3 regions of the Erwinia sp. AK-PDG3-5 genome follow, and region 3 is predicted to be linked to each of the others. Evidence: predicted binding sites of a transcription regulator. Region 3 holds the regulator's gene; each other region holds the start of a gene.
The links. The regulator PhoB, encoded in region 3, activates phosphate uptake and scavenging genes when phosphate is short. The targets are predictions, from matches to a motif close to CTGTCATAAAACTGNCNNAT.
Positions count from the first base shown of each region.

Region 1 (3,264 bases), 1.7 Mb from region 3:
CCGCATGCGGACCGTAAGCAGCAATACGCAACTGCGTCCCGGTGTGGCCCTGAGAATCCTCCTCAGAATTGCCGTAACTGAGGGTCATAAAACCCCCCTCTTTGGTCTTCAGCGTTTGCGTCAGGCCAGGCGCTTTGCTGTCATTGGCAACGATCTGGCTGGAGTGCGCATGGTCAGCCGTCACAATCACCAGCGTGTTACCGTCTTTACGGGCAAACTCCAGCGCCTTCTGTACCGCCTCGTCCAGATCGACCGTCTCGCCAATCTGCCCGCATGGGTTGGCGGCGTGATCCTGCTTATCTATCGACGCGCCTTCAACCTGCAGGAAAAAGCCATTCTGGTCTTTGCTCAACAACGCAATTGCTTTATCGGTCATCTGCGCCAACGTCGGCGTGGTTGCCGGACGTTCGGCGTTTACTTCACAACGTATCGCTTTGTCTTCACCGTTGCCGTGCCAGGTCGCTTTCGGTCCTTTCCAACGCACCGGCATATTGCCCTGAGCAAACAGACCTAACACCGGTTTGTCCTGATTCGCTTCGGTAATGGCCGTCATGCCTTTAAGATCGCTGACCCACTGATAACCCCGCAGCTTAGCCTGCTCTTCCAGCGTCTTGCCCTGCCACTCCCCGGCTTTCGCGGTTTCGCTGAAGGTTTTACCGCCGCCGCCGAACGTCACGTCCGCACGGGCATTCAACAGCTGCTCAGCAATCGATCCCCTGCCGCCTTTTTCTAACGCATTGGCGGCGCATAGCTCGCTGGTTTTTTCCGGGCCATAGCACTTACGCGAAGTGACATGGGCGATCTGCGCCGCTGGCGTCGCATCTTCCAGTTCTGCTGTCGAGACGTTACCTGTCGCCTTACCCGCTGCTTTCGCCATTTCCATAATGGTTGGGTGATCGTTGCCGTTAACGTCCACGCCGATTGCGCCGTTATACGATTTCACCCCGGTGCTCCACGCGGTGGCTGATGCGGCAGAGTCAGTGACGTAATCCGGTTTATGGGTTTTCTTGTCCAGCGCGTAATGCGTGTATTGCCCGGTCAGCGGCAGCGCATCAATCCCTTTAAAAAAGCCGCCCGCGCCCTCTGCATAGTTACGTGCTGCAGTAATTTCAGAGTCGCCCATACCATCGCCAATCAACAGGATCACGTTTTTGGCTTTATTGCTGTTCAGCGAGGCTTTCAGCGCGTCGGTCTGGTCGCCGGTCAGTCGACGGGCCCCGCCGGGCTGAGTGATGTCGCCCTGAGCGGCACGGGTGTAAGTGGCGATATCGGCGATGGCGGAGGAAGAGATAACAGAGGCAATCAAAGACAGGGTAAACAGGCTTTTAACGTTCATAAACTCAAGGCTCCATGAGTAAGTTTTGCTAAACATTTCAGGGAGCCAGTCTGCGACACAACCATGACATTTTTGTGTTTGGTTGATGTCATTTTTATGACCTGATTTCTGTGAACTTTCTGGATAAATCAGTGAGTGAATTGAGGATAAGCCGATAGAAGCAAAGAAAATTCTGCTTGACCGCTTCCCTGCGACTGCCTATAGTAGCGCCCCGTCGCCCCTCTGGGACGCAGCAGTAAAAATATGGTGAGGTGTCCGAGTGGCTGAAGGAGCACGCCTGGAAAGTGTGTATACGGCAACGTATCGAGGGTTCGAACCCCTCTCTCACCACCATATTTAAAGAAGAGTCTGAACTTATGTTCAGACTTTTTTTTTGCATAAAAAAGCCCGGACTTTCATCCGGGCTCGGTTCAGCTAGGCAGATTCTTAGCCGTAAGCGAGAAGCGTACGCTGGCAGAGCTGTGAACGTACGCAATCTTCTTTCTCGAAACGCACCACGCTGACCATGTCGTCGTCCTCAAAGCGAGAAAGAGCATCGCTGAGACCCGATTTCACATGGGACGGCAAATCACACTGTGTGATATCGCCGTTCACAATCACGGTGACGTTTTCCCCAAGGCGTGTCAGAAACATCTTCATCTGGGCGGCGGTGACGTTTTGCGCCTCATCAAGGATCACCACGGCATTTTCAAACGTTCGTCCACGCATGTAAGCGAAGGGAGCGATCTCCACTTTGCCAATTTCGGGACGCAGACAATACTGCATAAAGGAAGAGCCCAGACGTTTAACCAGAACGTCATACACTGGACGGAAGTACGGAGCGAATTTTTCTGAGATATCTCCAGGGAGGAATCCCAAATCCTCATCCGCCTGCAATACCGGACGCGTAACAATAATCCTGTCAACATCCTTATGAATCAGGGCCTCAGCCGCTTTCGCTGCGCTGATCCAGGTTTTACCGCAACCGGCTTCGCCTGTGGCAAAGATCAGTTGTTTGCTTTCTATGGCTTTAAGATAGTGCGCCTGAGCTTCATTTCGGGCTTCAATCGGGGAATGATCACGGGTATCACGCGCCATGCCAATTGACTCTAACCCACCCATCTGCACCAGCGAGGTGACCGATTCTTCTTCACGCTGACGGTGACTGCGTGAATCGCTACGAAGCACACGTTTTGCTTCACGACGCGCTTTGATCACTGCTTTCTGTCTTCCCATAGTGGCACCTTACAGTTGGTTTCATTTCCCGCACCTGCAAATCGATGCGATTACGTGAACGCTTTAGAGGTTTCGGTGGCTTCCTTTTAAGCCTTGTCTGGCCAATGTGTTAGCGCATAGCCGTGTTTGAGCGCAGCTGTGCACCGGTTTGAAAAAGAAAGAAGTTGGCCGTTAGAATATAAGAGAGAAGAGAAAGTTGAAGCGGGAGTAGCGCCCTCGCATGGAGCCGCGAAACTTTGTTTATGGTACATCTGTCCGTTACAACACTTTACCATTCGCGATCTCCGTGGTGGACATGTCAACACTTTAAACACCCGCTGTTAATAAGGTGCTACAGATCTCAGGATCAATGCAACATCTATTTTACGTCTGACGTAACATTTTATCGGTTAATAGTCCGCACCCTGGCTGTGAGAAATTAAATGACGATACAATTCAACGAGATGGATTTTTCTTACGGGTTTTTCTGAATCGATAAATGCACTGGGAGGAGTAAAAAGGGGTGAAAAAAATAACTGATTAAAAAATAACCTCCCGCTTCACAACGAAGCAGAAGGTTCTTTAATGAAACTATCAGGCTTCCAGCAAAGACTGCCCAAGATAATGCTTATCATCCTGGACACCGGGTAGCACAAAGAAATATCCCCCGCCAATCGGCTTGATATATTCCTCGAGGGCTTCACCGTTCAGTCTTTTTTGCACGCTGAGAAAAC
Region 1 covers NZ_CM165967.1:1,966,242-1,969,505, reverse strand. The annotation lists gene phoA (alkaline phosphatase) at 1-1,336, opposite strand, end outside; tRNA gene AC1UKS_RS09050 (tRNA-Ser) at 1,582-1,669, shown strand; gene phoH (phosphate starvation-inducible protein PhoH) at 1,763-2,551, opposite strand; gene efeB (iron uptake transporter deferrochelatase/peroxidase subunit) at 3,125-3,264, opposite strand, start outside.
Region 1: phoA (alkaline phosphatase) is a predicted target of PhoB. The motif match lies at 1,420-1,439, and genes of this name have one in related genera.

Region 2 (3,264 bases), 910 kb from region 3:
TGCCGGAACTGGAAGTGATTGGCAGCAACGCCGATAACGCGGTGCCGCATTATTTGCGCAAGATGTACAACGTCTAAGCCGCAATAACCGCCCCGCATCCGGGGCGGTCTCACGCTATTTTGCCGACTTCAGCTGCTGTTTATGTTTGTTTTCACTGAGCATGGTCAGCAGCAGGAAGATCACCGCCAGCACGCAGCCGCCAATCATGATGATAAAGCCGCCGTCCCAGCCAAAGTAATCCACGGTATAACCGACAATCGCGCTTGCCGCGACCGAACCGCCGAGATAGCCAAACAAACCGGTGAAGCCTGCCGCCGTCCCAGCCGCCTTTTTCGGTGCCAGTTCCAGGGCATGCAGGCCAATCAGCATCACCGGGCCATAAATCAGGAAGCCGATGACCGTCATACAGGCCATATCGATCCCCGGATTGCCTGCGGGATTCATCCAGTAAATCACCGTGGCAATGGTCACCAGCACCATAAAGAACACCCCGGTCGCCCCGCGATTGCCCTTAAAGACTTTGTCTGACATCCAGCCGCACAGCAACGTCCCTGGGATCCCGGCGTATTCGTAGAAGAAATACGCCCAGGAGGATTTATCCAGGGCGAAGTGCTTAACCTCTTTCAGGTAGGTCGGTGACCAGTCGAGGATGCCGTAACGCAGCAGATACACGAACACGTTCGCCAGCGCGATGTACCACAGCAGTTTGTTCGGCAGAACGTACTGCATAAAGATCTGCTTAGCGGTGAGCTCCTCTTCATGCTTCTCATCGTAATCCACCGGATAGTCGTTCTTGTACTCTTCAATCGGCGGCAAACCACAGGATTGTGGCGTGTCACGCATCAGCGCAAAGGCAAAAAAGGCCACCAGAATCGCACCGAACGCCGGCATATAAAGCGCTGCTTTCCAGTCGTTAAACCACGCCATGCCCAGCAGGAACAGTAACGGTGGAATGCCACCGCCCACGTTATGCGCACAGTTCCACACCGACACAATGCCGCCACGCTCTTTCTGTGACCACCAGTGAACCATGGTGCGCCCGCACGGTGGCCAGCCCATGCCCTGGAACCAGCCGCAGAGAAACAGCAGGACAAACATCACCATGATGCTGGACGTTGCCCAGGGCACAAAGCCCATAAACAGCATCACCGCAGCGGCCAGGATCAAACCGGCTGGCAGGAAATAGCGGGGATTAGAGCGGTCAGAGACCGATCCCATAATGAATTTGGAAAAACCGTAAGCGATAGAAATACCGGATAACGCGAAGCCGAGATCGCCTCGTGAGAATCCCTGTTCAATCAGGTATGGCATGGCCAGCGCGAAGTTTTTACGCACCAGATAGTAGGCGGCGTAACCGAAGAATATACCCAGGAAGATTTGCAAGCGTAGTTTGCGGTAGAGCGGATCTCGCTGGCTGGCTTCAACGCGCGGCTGATGAGCTGCCGGTTTGAAAATACTTAACATATAAGCCTCCAATGGCGGCGTTTTTGTTGTTTTAACCTCCACGGACGCCTCACATCATCGATCCGTCCGTCAAAAGGCGTAGGGATGTTCCATTTCGCGCACAGGATAGGGGTTTTCTGCTGGTGAGACTGTGAAGGTTTACATAAATGTTACATTTTTATGACAGCGTGAAAGGATGAAAAGCCGCCAGATGTAAACTAAATACTTTCCTGCAACTTCGGCCATTTCGTTACACTGGGCGCACTTTTCGCAGCAGAGTCTTCCATTGTGACGTTACTGATTGTCACCACAATTTTGTGGGCATTTTCTTTTAGCCTGATTGGCGAATACCTGGCGGGCCAGGTCGATAGCGTATTTTCGGTGTTAGTGCGCCTTGTGCTGGCGGCGGTAGTATTCCTGCCGTTTTTGCGCTGGCGTGGCTATCGGGCCTCGACCATCCTGATGTATATGGCGGTGGGCGCATTGCAGCTCGGTATCATGTATCTGATCAGTTTCCAGGCCTATCTCTACCTTAGCGTGCAGGAATTCCTGCTGTTTACGGTGATGACGCCGCTGTACGTGACGCTGGTTTATGATTTGCTGACCGGCCGCGGCGTGCGCTGGGGCTATGCCCTTAGCGCGATGCTGGCGGTGGGTGGCGCGGCTATCATCCGCTACGACAAAGTCAGCGATCATTTCTGGTTCGGCCTGATGCTGGTGCAGCTGGCGAACCTCATCTTTGCCATTGGCATGGTCGGGTATAAGCGCCTGCAGGAAATCCGGCCGGTGCCGCAGCACACCGCGTTCTCCTGGTTCTATCTGGGCGCGGCGATGATTGCCGTTGTGGCGTGGTTTATGTGGGGGAATCCGCAAAAATTACCGACGACTTCGCTGCAGTGGGGCATTTTGATCTGGCTGGGTGTGGTGGCGTCTGGGCTGGGTTACTTTATGTGGAACTACGGTGCGACGCAGGTTGATGCCGGCACGTTGGGGATCATGAACAATATGCATGTGCCCGCCGGACTGCTGGTGAACCTGGCGATCTGGCAGCAGCAGCCACACTGGCCGAGCTTTATTATTGGTGCTGCGGTGATTTTTGCTTCATTGCTGGTGCACCGACACTGGATAGTGAAAGGCCGATAGCATGGGGAACGTGCAGGGATAACGGGCAGGAAAAACGGGCAGACTGATGCTGCCCGTTGTGTCTTACTTGGCTTTTGGCACAACCGCAGGACGGATTTTCATGGTCAGTCCTTTCAGGAAGTTACGCAGGATCTGATCACCGCATTCGCGGTAGTTTTTGTGGCCAGGCTTGCGGAAAATCGCCCCAATCTCAGACTGTCCCACCGCAAAATCCGCCATCTTCAGAATGTCGAGAATGTCGGTAGTTTTCAGATCGAACGCCACGCGCAGCTTCTTCATCATGATGTTATTGGTCATCTTGCGCTCGATGGACGGCTCTGGTGCATCTTCACTCTTGCCGCGGCGCTGGAAAATCAGGCCATTCAGGAAGTAGCCCATAATCACATCCGGGCATTCACGGAAACCGTCTTCATCGTCTTTCTTCAGGAAGCTGTTAATTTCGGCTTCGGTGACTTCTGTTTCTGCCAGCGCCAAAATTGCCACAACCTGCGCATCGCTCAGGTTAAGCATGAAGCGCACGCTGCGCAGAACGTCGTTATTAGTCATAAAAATCTCATCAGGGATCAAAGGCTGTTGTGCGCATTATAGTGACAAATGGCCGTTGATACAGGAAAACCCACCAGCGATTCAGGCTGGCAGGTAAATCAGGAGTGGGTCAGCGGAGAGGGCAGTGCGGCA
Region 2 covers NZ_CM165967.1:4,535,194-4,538,457, reverse strand. The annotation lists gene yigL (sugar/pyridoxal phosphate phosphatase YigL) at 1-77, shown strand, start outside; gene glpT (glycerol-3-phosphate transporter) at 115-1,464, opposite strand; gene AC1UKS_RS21175 (carboxylate/amino acid/amine transporter) at 1,732-2,586, shown strand; gene AC1UKS_RS21170 (YehS family protein) at 2,650-3,132, opposite strand; gene metR (HTH-type transcriptional regulator MetR) at 3,231-3,264, opposite strand, start outside.
Region 2: glpT (glycerol-3-phosphate transporter) is a predicted target of PhoB. The motif match lies at 1,611-1,630, and genes of this name have one in related genera.

Region 3 (3,264 bases):
AGCTGAAACAGGTCTCTTTGCCGGGCTGGCTGGTAATATCCAGCCGGGTGTTGTGGTGGCTGAGCGCATGCTTGACGATCGCCAGGCCAAGTCCGCTGCCGCCGGTTTGCCGCGAGCGGGCCTTATCGACGCGGTAAAAGCGCTCGGTCAGTCGGGGAATATGCTCCTGCGCAATGCCCGGACCGTTATCCTTCACCTTGAATTGCGCGCCCTGTGGGGTTCTCAGCCAGCTGATATCAATGCGCGTGCCGGCCGGGGTGTGGTTAATCGAGTTGTACACCAGGTTTGAGATGGCGCTGCGCAGCTGTTCATCATTGCCATACACCCGCAAATCCGCGTCCATATTGAAGTGAATCTCGTGCCGGCCCTGGCTCAGGGTTTCCGCTTCACGCTGCAGCAGACGCAGCATCATCGGCACGTCGACCTTTTCCTGCAGATCCAGCGCCGGTGCGGCTTCAATGCGCGACAGGGTCAGCAACTGTTTCACCAGTCCGTCCATGCGGCGGGTCTGCTCCTGCATGGTGTGCAGGGCCTTGTCACGCAGCGGGCCTTCCATCACCGAATCGTTCATCATCTCCAGATAGCCCTGCAGCACCGTTAACGGCGTACGTAGCTCATGGCTGACGTTAGCAAAGAAGTTGCGGCGGGCACCCTCAAGCTGATGCATCTGCGTCACATCGCGGGCCACCAGCAGCCATTGCCCTTCCGAGTAAGGCATTACGCGGAATTCCAGCTGACGATTGCTGTTCAGCACCAGCGTTAACGGTCGGGTAAAATCGCGCTGCCGCACATAGCGCGTAAACTCGGGATAGCGCAGCAGGTTAAGGATGTTCTGACCATTGTCTTCCGGCCAGCGCAGTCCCAGCATCTGTTGCGCCAGGCCGTTACACCAGAAAATGGTGCCCTCTTCGGTGGTCAATACCACCGCATCAGGTAAGGATTCGGCGCCACTGCGAAAGCGTTTGATAAGATGGCCCAGCTCACGCCGACGCCGACGATTTCTCGCCTGCATCTGGTAAAGGCCATAAAAGAGAGGTTCCCAGCTGCCACGCCCCGCCGGTGGCGTCATGCTGCGGTCAATCCACAGCCAGTGGGATAAACGAAGTAAATTAGCGAAATGCCAGCCCAAAACGGCTAACACCGATACCAGTAGCAGCCAGGGCAGGTAGCCCACCAGCAGCCCCAAAATCAGGGCCGGAAGGCAGGCGAGCACCACTTCCAGCAACAATCTCTTCCAGGAGAGGCGTTCCAACACGGTGAAGACTCCAGTGCGAACGATCAGTAACGTGCAGAGAAACGGTAACCTGTTCCGCGAACCGTCTGCACCATGCGATCGTGCCCGGTCAGTTCCAGCGCTTTACGCAAGCGGCGAATATGAACGTCAACGGTACGATCTTCGACGTACACGTTAGTGCCCCAGACGTGATTAAGCAACTGCTCACGGCTGTAAACCCGCTCAGGATGGGTCATAAAGAAATGCAGCAGCTTGTATTCCGTCGGCCCCATTTCCAGCGGCTGGGTGTCTGACATCACGCGATGTGACGAAGGATCCAGGCTCAGTCCCTGCATCTCAATCACTTCTTCCACCGCCATTGGCGAGATCCTGCGCATCACCGCTTTAATCCGCGCCACCAACTCTTTCGGCGAAAACGGCTTGGTAATATAGTCGTCAGCCCCGACTTCCAGACCGCGAACGCGATCTTCTTCTTCACCGCGCGCCGTCAGCATCATCACCGGAATGTCGCGGGTCATCGCTTCACGCTTCAAATGCTTGATAAACTGAATGCCTGATCCACCAGGCAGCATCCAGTCCAACAGGATCAAATCAGGCCAGGGTTCGATAAGCAAATTAACCGCACTGTCATAATCTTCCGCTTCTATCGGTTGATAGTCATTTTGCTCCAGCACGAAACACAACATCTCACGGATTGGGGCTTCATCTTCGACTACCAGAATACGCTTAGCCATTATTGCTCCTGCTACTGTGACGGAATGTCACTGGATTTGCGGCGTCATTATGCGTCAGTTTTATGACAGTTTTATGAAAAAAGCACGGCCCGGACCGCCGTTTTATAACACTTTTGTGAAGGTTCCAGTCATTCAGACTGGGGTTTTACGCGTTGCTGTTTATAATCGTCGACTCTGCCTTGCGCCTCAAAGGGAACTCATGCGAATAATCCACACGTCAGACTGGCATCTGGGCCAATTTTTTTACACCAAAAGCCGCGCCCCGGAACATCAGGCTTTTACAGACTGGCTGCTGGCTCAGGCGGTGGAACATCAGGTGGATGCCATTATCATCGCGGGGGATATCTTCGACACCGGTTCACCGCCCAGCTATGCGCGTGAGCTGTATAACCGTTTCGTGGTCAACCTCCAGAAAACCGGCTGTCAGCTGGTGGTGCTGGGTGGCAATCATGATTCCGTCGCCACGCTGAACGAATCGCGTGAGCTGCTGGCCTGCCTCAATACCCGGGTGATCGCCGCGGCCAGTGATGATATCGCCCAGCAGGTGGTGATCCTGAATAAGCGCAACGGCGAACCTGGCGCGGTCCTGTGCGCCATCCCCTTCCTTCGCCCGCGTGATATTACCGTCAGCCAGGCCGGTCAGTCTGGCCATGAGAAGCAGCAGACTCTGCTGGACGCCATCACCCAGCATTACGATCGCTGCTGGCAGGCGGCGCAGGCCGAGCGGCAAAGGCTGGATTTACCGTTGCCGATTATTGCTACCGGCCATCTGACCACCGTCGGCGTGACCAAAAGTGATGCGGTACGCGATATCTATATCGGCACGCTGGATGCTTTTCCGGCCCAGGCATTTCCCCCGGCGGATTACATCGCGCTCGGTCATATCCACCGCGCGCAGCGCATCGCCAACACGGAGCATATTCGCTACAGCGGCTCCCCTATTCCGCTCAGTTTTGACGAGTTGGGCAAAGACAAAAGCGTGTTTCTGGTCGACTTTGCCGACGGCAAGCTGAGCCAGGTTGAAACGCTCTCCGTCCCGCTGTTTCAGCCGATGCAGATGATCAAAGGCTCACTGGAAGAGATTGAGCAGCAGCTGGCCGCGATTGCGCCGCGTGAAGATGGCAAGCCGGTGTGGCTGGATATCGAGATTTCCACCCAGGCGTGGCTGAACGATCTTCAGCGGCGTATTCAGGAACTGACGCAGGCGTTGCCGGTTGAGGTGGTGCTGTTGCGCCGCAGCCGCGAGCAGCGGGAACAGGTTATCGACCGGCAAAACAACGAAACCCTCAGCGAACT
Region 3 covers NZ_CM165967.1:3,623,685-3,626,948, forward strand. The annotation lists gene phoR (phosphate regulon sensor histidine kinase PhoR) at 1-1,255, opposite strand, end outside; gene phoB (phosphate response regulator transcription factor PhoB) at 1,279-1,968, opposite strand; gene sbcD (exonuclease subunit SbcD) at 2,168-3,264, shown strand, end outside.